2 regions of the Alkalibacillus silvisoli genome follow, and region 2 is predicted to be linked to the other one. Evidence: riboswitches for the same ligand, from Rfam matches in the RefSeq annotation. Region 2 holds a riboswitch; the other holds the start of a gene.
The links. A riboswitch is a leader RNA that binds a small molecule or an ion and turns the genes downstream of it on or off. The one in region 2 is predicted to bind lysine.

Region 1 (9,074 bases), on a different contig from region 2:
AAATTAGGCAAACAAGGTGAAAAACCTGAATTCAAACGCCCAACTTGGATTGCCATGCTCTTTAGTGCAGGAATGGGAATTGGGTTAGTATTTTGGGGAGCTGCCGAACCGATTAATCACTATGCAATCATGTCACCAACTGCTAGCGAATTAGGAACTGATCAAGCCGTTAAGGAAGCAATGTATTATACTTTCTTCCATTGGGGTATACACGCTTGGGCAATTTATGGAATTGTAGCATTAATCTTAGCCTATTTCAGTTTCAGACATGACCGTACCGGATTAATTAGCGCATCTCTACACCCATTATTCGGAAAAAAGAGTATGGAAGGTACTCCTGGGAAAATCATTGATATATTAGCAGTTATAGCAACCGTGATAGGTGTAGCAACGACACTTGGATTTGGAGCTGTCCAAATAAATGGCGGATTATCTTATTTATTTGATATTCCTAGTGGGTTTACCCTTCAACTCATCATTATTTCAATTGTCACTGTTCTTTTCATGATCTCAGCTTGGACTGGACTCGCTAAAGGAATTAAAATTTTAAGTAATGTCAATATGATTTTAGCGATTTTGCTTTTTATTTTTATGATTATTGCAGGACCTACACTCTTTATTCTTAATATGTTCACAAACTCAATTGGGGCATATATTCAAAGCTTACCTGCAATGAGCTTTAGAATTGCACCGCTAAATGAAGACACACGTGAGTGGATTGATGCTTGGACGATTTTCTACTGGGCTTGGTGGATAGCCTGGTCACCATTTGTAGGAATATTCATCGCAAGAGTATCACGCGGACGAAGCATTAGAGAATTTGTGTTTACCGTCTTAATTGTCCCATCAATTATCGGGTTTTTATGGTTTTCAACTTTTGGAGGGACTTCTATTTCTTTAGAGCATAATGGGATTGCAACGATCTCAGAGTTAGCAACGGAAGAAGCATTGTTCGGTGTTTTTGATAACTTCCCATTAGGAATGGTCGCCTCGATTATAGCGATTATACTCATTAGTACGTTTTTCATAACATCAGCTGACTCAGGAACGTATGTGTTAGGGATGATGACAACAAACGGATCACACCATCCTGGAAGACGAATTAAACTCATCTGGGGTGCCTTACTATCAGCTACTGCCTTAGCCTTGCTTTACACAGGCGGGTTACAAGCGTTAGAAAATACGATGATTGTCGCTGCATTACCATTTTCAGTGATCATGTTATTAATGGTCATAAGTTTCGTCAAAGCAATCTACAAAGAAGGAAGAGGGCTTGGTATAGGTGAAATTAAGAAAAAACCAGATAAAAGCAAATAATATAAAGGTCTAGAGGCTTCAAACTCTAGACCTTTGCTAATCAATAAGCTTCATCACTTCACTACTTCCCACTTCTGTTGATTCTCCCATCATCAAACCCGAACTATCAACTGAAACAGATCCTCTCGCTTTACCAAGCTGTTCATCTTCTAAATATTTTAGAAATTATTCCCCTCTCATAACACCTCCTTAGTTTTGGTTAGAATCGAAAAGGAATTTAGACTTCCAAAATAGAATACTTAATTAAAGAGTAAAGAAAGAGGGGGAAACTATGACGAAAGAAACTAAAAGACAAAAGTACACGATTGAACAGTTTGAAAACACAGAAAGTCTTATAGGTGTTGCTTTATCCCATGATGGTACATCGGTTTTATACGCAAGTGACAGGACAGGGGTATACAATGCTTACTCAACTCAACTAAACAATGGTCAACCTAACCAAATCACCTATACTACCACTAATTCAATCTTTCCAATCACTTACTTCCCAAAGGACAACAGGTTTTTATACCAAAGTGATGAAGGTGGCAATGAGTTAACGCACATATATTTACAAGATGAAACTGGTCAAGTGAAAGACCTAACACCTGGAGTCAAGGAAAAGGCTGGATTTTTAGGTTGGTCCAAAAATGATAACAGCTTCTTTTATGAATCGAATAAACGTGACGAACGATTTATGGACCTCTATGAAATGGACATTGAAACATTCACACCACAGATCGTCTTCAAAAATCAAGATGGCTTTCAGATCTCAGAAGTCTCACCTAATAAACAATACGTCGCCCTTCACAAATCTTTTACTGCTAACAACTCAGATATGTACATTTACTCTAATGATGGTGGGCTTGAGCACTTATCCCCACACGAAGGTGATGTTCAGTATATACCAGTAGCTTTTGATCAAACATCTAATTACCTCTACTACCTGACAGATGAAGAGAATGAGTTTCTATACTTAAAACGTATGAACTTAATGACTAAATCCATCGAAACAGTCGCAATAGAGGATTGGAGTATCATCATGGCCCAATTCTCAAAGAACTACCAATACCTGATCTATGCCATTAACAACAATGGTAAAGTCGAGATTAAAATTATGAATACAAAAACAGGTCATTTCGTTGAGATCGACAACCTTAAAGAAGGACAAATTAGTGATGTGACCATTTCACATAACGAAGAAAAAATCGCATTTCTATTAAACAGTTCTAATGCACCTGATAACCTTTACGTTTATGACTTAAACCAAAAGAAGTTAACTTGTTTAACTGATACACTAAACCCTGAAATCAACCGTGATGATCTCGTAAAAGCTGACATTGTACATTTCTCATCATTTGATGATCTTACAATTCCAGCTATTTACTACAAACCACATCTAAATGAAGGTGAAAAAGCACCTGCTTTAGTGTGGGTACATGGTGGGCCAGGTGGACAATCAATGGTTAATTATAACCCGCTCTTCCAATACCTAGCCAACCATGGTTATGCCATTTTAGCTGTTAATAATCGCGGCAGTACAGGATATGGCAAAACGTTCTTTAAAGCGGCAGATAAGAAGCATGGTGAGGTCGACCTTGAAGATTGTATCGAAGGCAAAAATTATTTAGCGTCTTTAGATTATATCGATGAAGATCGTATTGGTATAATCGGTGGGAGTTATGGTGGGTTTATGGTGCTGGCAGCTATGGCATTTAAACCGAATGAATTTGAAGTAGGTGTTGATATTTTCGGCGTTTCCAATTGGGAGCGCACGTTGAAAAGTATCCCATCATGGTGGGAAGCCATGCGCGATGTTTTATACAAAAAAATCGGTGACCCGTACGAAGAAAACGATTATATAAGAAGCATTTCTCCACTGTTTTATGCTGAGAATATTAATAAACCACTGATCGTTTTACAAGGGGCTAATGATCCTCGTGTTCTTAAAGAAGAATCAGATGAAATTGTAGAATCAGTAAAGAAGAATAATGTTCCAGTTGAATATATCGTCTTTGATGATGAAGGACATGGATTTACTAAGCGTCAAAATCGAATTAAGGGTTATCAAGCGATTAAAGATTTCTTAGATCAACACTTAAAGGATCGTTAGACCTCAATTCATCAACTTTAAAAGGAGCGGGAAACATTTCCTACTCCTTTCTTATATCAACTTCAGTGATTTCAACCCATGCATGACACCATCATCATCAACTGGCTTTGTTTCATAGCTCGCTTTTTCTTTTGCCAAATCATGTCCATTACCCATTGCAACACCATAAGGAAATTGAGACAACATCTCAAGATCATTTAGGGAATCTCCAAACGTTGCAACATTGTCTTTAGGAATACCTAATTTCTCAATGACTTTCTCTATTCCTTCTGCTTTCGACCCGCCAGCAGGGATTACATCCGTTGATAGCTCATGCCAACGAATAAAATCAAAGTTATGATACTTCTGCTCATAAACTTCTTCTTCCCCTTCTTTACAAAAGATTAAAGTTTGATAAAGCTCTCTATTTTTATACTCTGGGTCAAATGTAGGGAGTTGTTCAATTTTAAGTGAGGAAATGCTTTCTGTAATATAATCATGTTCAACCACATTTGCTTTCATATCTAAATGATCCATATAAACAACCGGATGATGATTGGCATTTGCATCTTCTACCATTTTATTAAGAGCAGATTCATCAAGTGGATTTTTATAAATGACCTCTCCTTCTACAACGACATATTGCCCATTAAAGCTTATATATGTATCTATACCTAACTCGTCTCTTAAACCTTCATACATAAATGGTGCACGACCTGTTGCGATCGCAACCTCATGTCCATTTGCTTTCAATTGTTGTACAGCCTGCTTAGCTGAATCTGGTAAATTTTTAGCTTCATCTAATAAAGTACCGTCTATATCAAAGAAAACGATATGTCGATTTGTCATATTTATGCCTCCAATAACTAAAATGAAATCCATCATCATTATATAGTAGCCTTAAACATATGCCAAACTATATCCCTAACTGAGCACCTTTCTATGAAGTTCGCTCAATTATCACGACCCCTATCAACATGTCATCTTAATTGTTAACTAAGAAGCTTTATATTTATTTAAAATTTAAAGCTTTTTAGGTTGTTTTTTCTAATTTACTTTGGTACATTGTAGGTAATTAAATAATCTTTCTTATTTTAAATTTTTTAAAGTAAGGATAGAGGTGCAAAGACCATTAGTACTTTTGTTGAAGAGAGTGAGCTCTTTTGATTCATAAGGAAAGGGGGATTTGCCGAAGCTTCAATAACTCTCACATTCTTGAGGCTGGTTCTGTTATTTAATAAATGCGGGGCTGTCATATAGGAGACTATATGGAGGGCTATCTAGACTTAGGACTGTCAGACGTTCTTAAGCAACAGCGAGCCCTCTCGTTGTTGCTTTTTTGGTCCTCCACACCTAGAGGTGAACTAAGCTTAATTTTTTATAGAAAAGGGTGTGTGTGTATAATGAATTTTGGTCAAGTCATTACAGCGATGGTAACCCCATTCGCACAAAACGGTGAAATTGATTTCGATGCAACGAGAAATCTAATCAACCATTTAATTGCAAATGGATCAGATGGTTTAGTGATTGCAGGGACGACTGGTGAATCTCCGACATTAACACATGAGGAGAAATTACAGTTATTCCGCCTAGCTGTAGAAGAAGTTAATGGACGCGTTCCTGTCATTGCAGGTACAGGTTCAAACAACACAAAAGCTTCTGTTGAACTATCACAAGAAGCAGAAACAATTGGTGTAGATGCAGTTATGCTTGTTACACCATACTATAACAAGCCTTCTCAAGAGGGCATGTATCAACATTTCAGTACGATTGCAAATAACATTAATCTTCCAGTTATGTTATATAACATACCAGGACGCAGTGCAGTTGGCATGACTTCTGATACGATTATTCGCCTATCTCAGATTGATAACATTGTGTCTGTTAAAGAAGCAAGTGGCGACTTAGGGCAAGTAACAGCAATTGTTAACAACACCAGTGAAGACTTCACTCTATATACAGGTGAAGATAATCAAACATTACCAACAGTTGCAGTGGGCGGTGTAGGTGTTGTGTCTGTTTCAGCTCACATCATTGGTAAAGAAATGCAACAAATGCTGAACGCTTTACGTAATGGCGATGTGGCTCACGCTTCAAGAATGCATGGTTATATCGTACCGTTTATGAACGCGATGTTCCAAGCACCAAGTCCAACACCAGTAAAAGAAGCCCTTAACCAGCTTGGTATACCAGTTGGAAGTGTTCGCTTACCACTCATCCCATTAAACGATACAGAGCGCGCGTCACTAACTCTGTTAATTGACGAATACAAAACACAACAAGATGTAGGGTAATTAAAAGAACAAGCGAAAAACGCTTGTTCTTTTTTGTGCCTTCTTTTCTAAATTCTATTCAAATTGTTTGTATGGATTGTTATGATAAATAGATATTAAGGCAAGACTATTAATGATATGATAATGTAAAATATTTTTTAAGCTTACGAGTTAAATAGAATAGAGGAATGATCGGTTATGTTAACTAGACAATCCATTAAAGATTTATTTCCCAGTGCAGTCTACCAAAGAGGGTTAAACTACTATAATCGCGGAAAAATAAGTAGCCTAGATTACAACAAATTGAGCGGCGTTTGGCACGCTTTCGTAGAGGGAAGTGAACTTTACAATCTTAGCGTAAGGATAGAGGGGAGTTCATTATCCTATTCTTGTAGCTGCCCTGCCCATAAACAATATGAAAGGTGCAAACATACTGTCGCCGTTTTAATTAGAATTGCTAATGAAACTGAAGAAGAACCCGATCAACAGCATCCTAAAAGCTTTAATGATACACTGGATAATTTTCGTAATACTAAACGTCCGAATTATAGAGACTATTCCGAAGAAATGATTAATCTATTATCCAATCAGCTTCATTCAAACAATGAGAAGATCAATTATAAAGAAGTCCTAAAAGCTGAGTTCACTCTTAAACCACACATCCAGTGGTTTCAAGGAGATACCCTTTCAATCGAGATGAAAGTGGGTGTTGAACGTACTTATGTTGTCAAGAACTTAAAGAGATTTTTAGAAAGTGTTAATGCAAGCAAAGAACATTTCTTCACACCTAAATTTAGCTATGACCCTGAAGTACATCAATTTTCAGAAGAAGACCAGGAAGTCGTAAACCTTTTACTAGATATGTACCGAAATGACGTATTTCATGAAAGTAGCTTTCAATCACCACCTAGTCAAAAAGGGATGACGATTCCACCTTTAGTTGCTGGACAAATAATGCCTGCACTAGCTAAGCGTAATTGCAAATTTGAAGATGGTTTTGAATCTTTTAACGAAATCAATTGGATTGAAGAAGACTCACCCCTTCACTTTTCATTAGATAGAGGCGAAGAAGGGTATGAACTAGCTTTAGAAGATTTTTATGACATTCAATATTTTAAAGCTTACGGCATTATTAAAGAAGACCAAAACTTTTACAAACTTAATGAAAAACAGAAAAATATTATGGACGACCTATTTAAATTACTATACAGAACGCGCCAACATTCCATTCCAATCAATCAACAGCAAGTCGATTCGTTCTTATCCCATGTTGTCCCTAGCTTAGAGGAAATTGGCGATGTTAATATGTCTAGTCAAGTGACGGAATCTATTATCAATCCGCCGCTTCAAGCTAAAATGCACCTTGACCGAGAAGATGAACGTTTAACAGCAACTGTCCATTATAAATATGACGACATCATCATTGACCCGATGCAGTCTGATTCTAATCAAACACAAGACTCTGAGAAAATATTAATTCGAGACGTTTCTAAAGAAAGCCAAGTTATGAACGTAATTGAACACGCTTCATTTAAATTCAATGGCCAAGAGCTATACTTAGATGATGAAGAGAATATTTTTACCTTTTTATATGAGGTATTGCCTCAATTAGAAGAGCAAATGGATATATATTTAACGCAATCAGTTAAAAGTATGTTACTTGATAACTTAGATTACCCATCTGTGAATGTGGAACTTGATTCAGGTGAGAACTTTTTAGAAATCGATTTTGACTTAGGTGATATTGATCAAAGTGAGATTAGCCAGATCATCCAGTCTGTAATTGAAAAGAAACGATATTACCGCTTACCTAATGGGGCATTTGTCCCACTTGAGGACGAATCGTTTACACAAATGTCTCATCTATTTAATGAATTACGCTTAAACTCAAGTGATTTAAATGAAGGATCGCTTCAATTACCTGCTTATCGAGGACTACAAATCGATGAGATTTCTCAAGGGTTAAAAACTAAATATAATCATGCATTCGAACAACTCATTAAAGACATTAAAAACCCAGAGACTTTTGAAGCGCCAATTCCTAAATCACTTAAAGCAGACTTACGTGAGTATCAAAAAGTCGGTTTTCAATGGATGAAGTCACTTAGTCGTTATCACTTTGGAGGCATATTGGCAGATGACATGGGGTTAGGTAAAACATTACAAAGTATTGCTTTTCTATTATCTGAAAAAGAAAATAATCCGGACTTAGACAAACCAGCGATCATCGTAGCTCCTGCCTCCTTAGTTTATAATTGGCAGGCTGAATTTGAGAAATTTGCCCCGACTATGATGGTTAAAGTCATTCACGGAAGTGTTTATGAACGAGAAATGTTGTTAAAAGAAGTGGACGAATTTGATGTTATCATTACATCTTATCCATTAGTAAGGCAAGATGTTGAACAATACGGTTTCTTACAATTTTCAACGTTAATATTAGATGAAGCCCAAGCGATTAAAAATAATTTAACGAAACAATCAAAAGCCGTTAGAGCTATTCGAGCTAGTAAACGCTTTGCATTAAGTGGTACACCAATCGAAAACTCATTAGACGAATTATGGTCGATTTTTGATGTTATTTTACCTGGTTTCTTTCCAGTTAAAAAGGAATTTCGCAACTTACCAGAAGATCAAATATCGAGGATGAGCCGTCCATTTATATTAAGGCGGATTAAGCAAGATGTACTAACAGAATTACCTGATAAAATTGAGACTGTACAACATTCTGAATTAACTACTAATCAAAAGCAACTCTACCTAGGTTACCTTGAGAAAATACAAGGAGAAGCTGTTAACGCGTTATCAACTGAAGGTTTCCAGAAAAATCGAATGAAAATATTAGCTGGCTTGACTCGTTTACGTCAGCTCTGTTGTCACCCTTCTTTGTTCATCGAAGACTATGACGGGGAATCTGGCAAACTTAACCAACTTCTTGAAATGGTTGAAACATCTCGGGAAAACGGACAACGCATGTTAATCTTTTCACAATTCTCAAGCATGCTTCAGATCATTCATGATAAGTTAAGTGAAACAGGAAAAGATGTTTTTTATCTTGATGGACAAACACCATCAAAAGAACGGGTCGAAATGGTTAATCGCTTTAATGAAGGTGAAAAAGATATTTTCTTAATTTCATTAAAAGCTGGTGGCACAGGCTTAAACTTAACTGGTGCCGATACTGTCATTTTATATGACCTTTGGTGGAACCCAGCAGTTGAGGAACAGGCTGCAGGACGTGCCCATCGAATGGGTCAACAAAACGTCGTCCAAGTCTTTCGTCTGATTACGAAAGGGACAATTGAAGAGAAAATACACTCCTTACAACAAAGGAAACGTGAATTAATCGAAAACATCATACAACCAGGTGAAACGACATTCCAAAGCCTTAGTGAACAAGATATTCGTGAATTATT
Region 2 (9,074 bases):
AGGCTTTCATTCGCTATACTATTCACATGCCTTTTCTTTATATTTACTGGCTATTCTATATTAGCTGAAGAAGATGATGAGGAATTTAATGAATATGATGAAAGAGTCAATTTATACAAAAAAACTGAGAATCTAACGAGTATACCGTGGTACTACTTAGCTGCCATTGATCAATACGAACGAAATATAAATGAAGTTGATGATGAGCGATTAACAGGAATTCAATTTCCTGACCATAAATGGTTCGGACAATTAGCGTTTGATTCTGAAACAGAGCATCTAGAATCTGTCATTCAGCTTTTTGATGGAATTGGAAAAGATGGTAATGGTAATGGATATGCAGATCCAAACAATGATGAAGATGCATTATATACAATGGGAATGTATGTTTATGAACAATTAGGAAATGGAAAAACTTACGATGAAATTTTCGAATTATTTTATGGAAGAGAAAAAGCAGCAAAACTAATTAATCAATATGCAAAGGTGTTTGACCACTTTCAAACGGTTGATTTACATGAACGTGCCTTCCCAATTCCTGAATACCATAACTATTCTTATCGCTCAACATGGGGAGCAGGTCGTGGATATGGGGGTAACCGCATCCATGAAGGAACAGATATTTTTGCTTCTTATGGAACACCCGTCCGTTCTGTCTCATATGGAATCGTGGAAATTATGGGTTGGAATCGTTATGGAGGATGGCGTGTAGGTATACGAGATACACAAAATATTTATCATTATTATGCACACTTAAATGGATTTGAAGACGGAATTGAAGAAGGGACAATGGTTGAACCTGGGGAGGTGATTGGATATGTCGGTTCATCAGGCTATGGACCAGTCGGAACATCCGGCAAATTCCCACCTCACTTACATTATGGTATGTATCGTTATAACGGAGAGCACGAATGGGCGTTTGACCCATATCCTTCATTAAGGCGTTGGGAATAAATAGGTTCTAAGTCAAATGTTGGGGTGCTTTTTTAAGAGCACTCCTTATTTATGCCATTTGGCTTTGTATATCCTTATATTTATGATGCAATAACACTTTTCGTCGCAGGCGATCAAACCGCCGAAAACCAAACGCTTGGCGCTTAATCACTTTCGTCTGTCCCTTCAATGTAACCATTGTGTAAGTTATAACCAAAGCTATTCATGATTTCTTTTTGCCAGTTTTGAATGGTTTCTATAGCTTTTTCGAATTCAAGAATTCCTGCTTTTTTTCACGCTGTATAGAAGTCGTATAAGCGCTCCTTTATTTGCTTTAGATGTTCACGTCCCAGCTCTTTCGCTTCTTGGAACCAGTCACAATAAAGCTCTTTAAATAGATAGGCCTCCGTCAATAAGGAGGATTTATCACTAGTGATGAAGATACCAGTCTTGTTTGTCGAAAAAGGGACACTCTCGTTTCTAGCATCCGAGGAATTGCGTGAGGCGGCGACTCCTGCGGGAACAGCGCGAGCCGAAGATCCACTTTGGCAAATGCTTTTCTTGCCAAAGTTAGCTGAGGCCGTGCCCGCGGAAAGCGTCCGCCGGTAAGCAATTCCTCGAATGCCTCCACCCAAACTTGCCAGAATTTTATCCAAACCCCAACATATATATTAGAGCCATTAATAAAAGCATGTGACTGCTTTTAAACAGTCACATGCTTTTAAATGTTATCTTATAAGAAGTAATTAATCATTTGGATGATTAAATAACTCATTGATTCCTCTGAAGCTAAGAACATGTTATAGAAGTTATTTGCTACAATATACAGGATTCCAATTGGCGCTACGATTCTTAGGAACCAAATCCAAAGAGCACCAACAGTCGTATCTTGTAAACCTGTTTCACGTAATACTTCTATCTTGTTCCAACCCCAACCAACAAATAGCGCTGTAATCATACCACCAAGAGCTAATGTGTATTGGTCGGTAACGGTATCGATTAAATCTAAGAACGGTAATCCGAAAATTTCTTGGCTTAATGGTCCACCTTGAGATAATGCTGAAGGAACACCAAATGCTGTAATAATAATACCAGCAGTTAAAGTCGCTTTTTTACGGCTCCATTCAAAGCGACGCATCGCCCACGATACGCCTACTTCTAATAGCGAAATTGCAGATGATAAAGCTGCAACAGCAACTAATAAGAAGAAGAACAAACCGAATATTGTACCACCAGTGCCCCACTGACCGAATGCTTCAGGTAATGTAATAAAGATTAGGCCTGGGCCATCTCCTGGGTCTAAACCGAAAGTAAATACAATTGGGAAAATCATTAAACCAGCAAAAATCGCAAATAACGTATCTAACGTTACAATTGTACCAGCAGCACTTGGAAGCTTTGTCTCTTTAGGTAAGTAAGATGCATATGTAATCATAGCACCCATACCAAGTGATAAAGTGAAGAATGCCTGACCAATTGCCATACCCCAAACTTCCATATTACCTAATTGGGCAAAATCAGGTGCAAACATAAAGTTTAATGCTTCACCAGCACCTTCCATCGTTAAACCATAAATCGCTAATACAATCACTAATAAAGCTAGTAACGGCATGAATGTACGGTTTGCTAATTCGATTCCTTTCTTAATACCGAAGTATACAACACCGATTACTATTGCCATAAATAATACTTGCCAAAAAACTGGTGCGATCGGACTTCCAACAAATCCTTCAAAATATGCACCATATTCACCTTCTGCAACACTTCCAGCAGAACCTGTTAAATAGCTATACACATAATACATAACCCAACCTGCGATTACACCATAGAATGAAAGAATTAGTGTACCAGATAAAACACCTAAAATACCACCGAGTTTCCACCACTTTCCTGGTGCTAGCTTATTAAATGAGCCAACTGCATCTGATTGACCTTTACGACCAACTGTAATCTCAGCTAGTAACACCGGTAAACCAATTAAGAAGATACAAATAATATAAGCTAGTAAAAATGCAAATCCTCCACCTTCTCCTAGTACATAAGAGAAACGCCATATGTTACCTAGACCTACAGCTGAACCAACAGCCGCAAGAATAAACCCGAGCCTTGTAGCCCACTGTTCACGTCCCTGCATAATCATATTCCCCTTTCAATTACTTTTTTAATTAGTACATCTTTTGCTTGTTTAAATTTAAAAGTGTACTAACCCTCTCACCTTAAATATATTGACTATTTTGTTTTATTATAATTTTTTGACAATTTTTTTGCAAGTAAAATTGAAAAACTTTATAAAGTCTTAGTCAAAAAGTTTGAATTATTCAATATTTTAAAGAGAGCAACGATATTTATATTAACAAAGATCGACACCAACTGACAATAGTTGTTTAAAATATTTAAAATAATCGTTCTACCTTTTAGGGATATGCAGCAACGGATGATTATTTCACACTATTATAAAGATCTTACGTTTCGATTGGGTAGTTTTTTCAGCATTCAAGCTTCTTTAATTTCGCGTAATCGAAACGAAAAAAATCCGAACGCGTTCATAAATGATGAATCGTTCGGATTTTCTATTATGACAACTAATATTGTTGTCCTCTATCTTTAATTGAAACTATTTCAATATTTGTTTTAATAATAAGACTAAACCTACTAGTACAATTATGGTTAGGATTAAACCAACAAAAACAGAACTTGTTAAAGCTAAAGCTAGATAGCCTAAAGTTGCTGATAATGCTGCCATAACTGCATATGGGATCTGCGTAATGACGTGGTCTAAGTGATTTGACCCAGCACCTGTTGATGATAAGACAGATGTATCTGAAATTGGTGAGCAATGATCTCCAAATACAGAACCAGCTAGTACAGCTGCCAATGCTGGAATTAATAAGCCTGGGTCTAATGCTACAGCCATTGAACCAGCAATAGGTAACATTAACCCAAATGTGCCCCAAGACGTACCTGTTGCAAACGCCATAATACCAGCAACTAAGAAAATAATTAACGGTAGATACGCTGCATTTAAATCCGCACCTTCTACTAGACCAACTAGATATTGATCTGTACCAATGGCTTCAATAATCGATACAATCATCCAAGCTAATACTAATATATATACAGCCGGAAGCATTGCTTTAATGCCTTCCCATGTCACTAAGAAGAAGTTCGTTTTCTCACCTTGCTGTACACTATAGAACAACATAGCAACGACAACTGAGATAGTACCACCAAGAACAAGTGATAAATTAACATCTGTATTTGCGAAGATCGATACTAATGTCGCTTCACCCTCACTTGCTTGAACACCTGTTACAATCATGGATGTCACTGTTGTAATTAGTAATACTAGAATTGGGATCAGTAAATGATAGACTTTACCCCCTGTATTTTCGATGACGCCACCTTTTAAGTCACCTGGTACATCTGTGTTGTTCGGGTCAATTAACTCACCTGTTTCTTGAGCCCGCTTTTCATGCTTTTTCATTGGTCCAAAATCTAATTTAAAGTAAATGACTAAAAATACAAGCAAAATAGCAGCAATAGCATAAAAGTTATACGGAATCATTTGAATGAACGCCTCTAATGCTCCCATATTAGCTAATTCATGAGTTGCTATGATTGAAGCAATGATTCCAATAATATAGGCACCCCAACTTGATATTGGTGTTAATACCGTAACTGGAGCTGATGTGGAGTCAATCAAATAAGCTAATTTTGCTCTTGAGACATTTTGACGGTCAGTAACTGGTCTAGATACCTGCCCAATGGTTAAACTGTTAAAGTAATCATCAATAAAAATACCTAAACCTAATAATCCTGTTGTATATTGTGAACCTTTCCTTGTTTTAATCCGTCCAACAGCCCAATTACCAAAGGCCCCTGCTCCTCCAGTTGCTGTTAGAAACGCAATTAAAATACCTAGTAATAGTAAGAAAGCGACTAATTGCAGGCTCCAAATATCCCAATCGCCTTCCATGTAAAATAAATGCTGAAAGGTGTTCCAAATGCGTTCAGCAGTCCCAATAATGTTAAAGCTTTCTACCATTAAAGCCCCAACAATGATTCCAGCACCTAGTGATAATAGTACTTTGCGTGTTAATAATACAAGTACGATCATCACAAGTGGTGGAAGTAATGACCAAACTGTTGCTTCCATTATTTCCCCTCCTTGTTATTATTCGAGAACTCCGCTTTTATCAATTCGGCGTGAAGCCAAAAAAAAGTAATGATAGAGAAATCTACCATTACTTTTGAAAGTCGGTTATTTCTCGATCAGTAGCTCCCCGCTTCTCACGCGAGAGTGTACCCCTTATTCAGAAATACACCAATGCTCAAATAACGACTAAATGAGCATTTCGGCACTTAACCCTTTCACATATGATCCTTGTTGTCATCCTCACATATGTTACTGATACTAAGCGCACCTCTACCTCATCGATAGATAAGGTCTTGCTTATATTTAATTTTTAACACAAAAGTTAATATACCATGTCAAGTTAATCTTGTAAATCCCTAAATGGTATAGAAACATTTGGAGAATCAGAAGCTCCTTGGTTATAAAAATCAGGCACTTGCCCTTGCACAACGCCAACATAGACTGGCACATTTGTTTCTACTTGCGTTGTTTTCGTCGCAAACGGTATAACGATTTGCACATTAGCTTGAATATGGATATCTAACTCAATCATCGCATTATTGATTCCGTATTCCGTAACTCTTCTCTCTACATCTGATTGCACATCACCGATCACTCTGAAATGAACGGGTACTTGAGGCCCTAAGTTTGCTAATAAAGCATTTTGGGTTGCTTGACCGATCGGGATCCTCACAATCGCTCTATGTTCTTCTACAGTATCCTCTTGAATAATAATGTCATCATCTAAATCAAAGTTCAACGTCTCTTCTGGCGTTATTTCACCTCGTTCAATTCTTTTTAAGAAGTTTTGAACACGAAACGTCGTATTACGTAACACACGATTAATTACGACACTATTCCAATTTAAAGATACAATATTTCCATCACCATCTGTTTCAATGTCAATTAATTCATCAGCTTCTAAATCATCTGCTATTCTCTTACTAACCGCTTCATTAATAGCTTCTCTTGCAAATTGATTGGTTTTTGTTTCAGCGATTTCAATTAAAGTCGGCTCAATTCCTCTGTTAATAATCCAGACTGATAATATAATGGCAACAATGAAAGAAACAAATGTGAGCATGAGGATTTGACTTAACGTCTTGGGTTTTCTTTTGTTAAATGTTCTTGGTTTGAATCGACGCACGTAAAAACCCCCTCTACCTAAACTGTATGCTTAGGTTTAGGGGGGCATGTATTAAATGTTGGAGGGTCCAAAAATTTAATTTAAATTCATTAATGCTTGCTTACCAATCATGCCTTCATACCATCCGTACTTCTCTTCAGCGTACTTCGTTACTTTTTGTAAAGGGGCATATAACAACTCATCTCGGTTACGAACGCCTACCGCACGCGCTGCAACAATTTGGCGGTCATGTAATTTGTTGTTCAGCAAGTCAACGTCTAAAGCGCCACACATAATATACCCGATGTCATTAGAAATAACTAGTAAATCTGTCTTTGGTAATTCAACATGAGTAAAGGTAAATGCGCCATCTTCAATCCAGATAGGCTCTACGTGAATCAATGACACCAACCTCCTTCTTTTATAAGTTATGAACTTATAAAAAAGAAGTGCCTGTCATAATTTTACCTTTCAGACAAACACTTCTCTAATACATCTCTTAAAAATTCTGGCATAAAATACTTTTTCTCATCTACATGGGAGATCGGTGGAATCAGCCATGGGAATGAAAATGTATCTGCTGTTGCAATCGTGTATTTTTTAGCTGGGTCAACGATTTCTCCGTTTAAATAGACCTTTTGTATTTGATTAGAATAATGATTATACTCAAAATCAATATTTGAATATATCATCTTCCCAATAACTTGACCTCTAAAACCTAAGCCTTTTAGCTTAAAATTAGTAAATCGTTCTGTTTCAAATAATTTCACCGTTTCGATTAATTCATCCCCCGTTAAAACCATTGTACAAGGATTCATCGGGTGTGGGCAGCTTTCATGAATGTCTTTCTTAGTAACTGAACCTGTATTAAACCCTTTTAATAATACCCCTGAGTTTAAGACAGCTGCATCAGCCTTTGTCCACTCCTTTAAAGTATTAACAAAAGACTTCATGATAAGCGTCTCTTCAAACCAACTGATTTCATACGGCTGACTTAAGTTTACTATAACTTGATTTAACTGTTGATTTGCTTGTATTTCTAACTCATTTAAGTATTCTAGTGTAGCTTCATCAATTTGAGGTGAGATTGGAATAGCCTCTCCAACTAATGACTCGACATGTCTTTTAGCTTTATTGTATGAAACATTAATATAACCATAATGCCTACCTTGTTTACCTACAGCATTGATGATTGTACCATTTGTCACCTTTCCTTCTTCAAGAAGATGATGTGTATGCCCACCTAAGATCACATCTATCGGATATTTTTCTGAAATAGCTTCATCATCGTAAATCCCTAAGTGTGATAACAAAACAATGATGTCACACTCCGCTTTAAGTTGAGGAATCACTTCATCTAAAACGGTAAAGGGTTTTTCAACATGCCAATCTAATTGCTCATAAAACGTTTTAAATGGTGCAGTTAATCCGACTACCCCGATTCTCGTGTTATTATTTGTCGTAAGGACTTTATAAGCCTTTAACCAGTTCGGCTTATGTTCATACTGCGGCTTTAAATTAGCACAAACAACCTCAAACTCTGCCTCATCATATAAATGATAAAGGCCGCTTTTAGGTAAAGTAATGCCTTCATTATTCCCAAGAGTGACGACATCATAATTAGCTAAGTTTAATAACTTAACATTGGCTTCACCTAACGTTGCCTCAGTAATTGGGTTAACACGGTCTATATGATCCCCATTATCTAATATTAAGTAAAATTCATCGTTCTGTTCATGGTTTTCTATTTTTTCATTAATAGAAGCCATAATATGTGGCCAGTATTGAAAATGGCTATGTAAGTCACTTGTGAAATATAAATGGATCTCTTCATTCATACAGATTAATCCCCTTCATTCTAGAAAGACTGTATTATTAATCTTATGCCGATTATAATCATAACAATTCTTAAAATCCACTCAATGACCTGACTATTTAAACGTTGATTCACAACAGCTCCTAAATAACCACCTAGCCAAGCACCTGGAATACTAGCTAAGGTAAATGCCCACAACACATGACCTGCTGCAATATGTGCACTAGATGATACGACACTAGAGAAGAAAATCATAAACATAGAAGTTGGTACGGCAATATGGGCTGGAAAACCAAATAATAAAATCATAGCTGGAACCATTAATGAGCCTCCACCAACGCCAAATAATCCAGACATCATACCAACAAAATAGGCAATGAATATACCTAAAATAGCTGAATACGAATAGGTTGTATTTTTCCCATATAAATCAAATGTTCTTGTAATCTGAAATCGCCCTGTTTTCATATTAGGGATTGTCGGTTCATTAACTGCTTTCTTTTTAACAAAAAACATACTGACAACGAATAACATGAGTAAACCGAAGTATAACTGGAATGTATCAAGATGAACAAATTGATTAATATATACGCCTGTTAAAGCTCCTGGAATGCTTCCTATTAAAAATAATGAACCACTAAATACGTCAACTCGTTTACGCTTTAAGTAAGTTAATGTGGATGATAGACCTGTGAAGATCATCACTATTAATGACATCGCGACAACATTTTGAGGTGTTACCCACGAGAAGCTATCACTGAACTCAGCAAAAAATAGTAACACCGGAACAAAAATAACTCCCCCACCTAATCCAGCAATACTGCCAACAAAGGAGCTCAATAAACCGATAATAAACATTATAATAAAAACCATTACGATATCCCTTCATTCTTAGAAGATTTACATTGTTGATATTTATGTAGCCCAATCTCTCGACAATCTCGGAGAACTAAAAAATGCGTAAGGTTAACCTCACGCCTACTATCATACCATACTATTAAGATGATCAACCAATTAAAATATTTATACATATTCACATACAGTTCTTCACATCATTTCAACTT

Region 1: linked by a shared signal. The riboswitch ahead of dapA (4-hydroxy-tetrahydrodipicolinate synthase) and the one ahead of ABDZ63_RS10440 (Na+/H+ antiporter NhaC family protein) in region 2 are both predicted to bind lysine.

The regions. Positions count from the first base shown of each region.
Region 1 is NZ_BAAACZ010000002.1:2,782-11,855, reverse strand. It holds gene ABDZ63_RS00285 (glycine betaine uptake BCCT transporter) at 1-1,317, shown strand, start outside; gene ABDZ63_RS00280 (S9 family peptidase) at 1,589-3,409, shown strand; gene ABDZ63_RS00275 (Cof-type HAD-IIB family hydrolase) at 3,461-4,237, opposite strand; lysine riboswitch at 4,496-4,675, shown strand; gene dapA (4-hydroxy-tetrahydrodipicolinate synthase) at 4,792-5,682, shown strand; gene ABDZ63_RS00265 (SNF2 helicase associated domain-containing protein) at 5,860-9,074, shown strand, end outside.
Region 2 is NZ_BAAACZ010000017.1:28,326-37,399, reverse strand. It holds gene ABDZ63_RS10465 (M23 family metallopeptidase) at 1-954, shown strand, start outside; gene ABDZ63_RS10460 (hypothetical protein) at 1,004-1,132, opposite strand; gene ABDZ63_RS10455 (hypothetical protein) at 1,098-1,184, opposite strand; gene ABDZ63_RS10450 (hypothetical protein) at 1,227-1,589, opposite strand; gene ABDZ63_RS10445 (sodium-dependent transporter) at 1,667-3,067, opposite strand; gene ABDZ63_RS10440 (Na+/H+ antiporter NhaC family protein) at 3,548-5,089, opposite strand; lysine riboswitch at 5,202-5,370, opposite strand; gene yunB (sporulation protein YunB) at 5,430-6,215, opposite strand; gene ABDZ63_RS10430 (YunC family protein) at 6,291-6,596, opposite strand; gene ABDZ63_RS10425 (bifunctional metallophosphatase/5'-nucleotidase) at 6,659-8,032, opposite strand; gene ABDZ63_RS10420 (sulfite exporter TauE/SafE family protein) at 8,053-8,883, opposite strand; gene ABDZ63_RS10415 (GRAM domain-containing protein) at 9,058-9,074, opposite strand, start outside.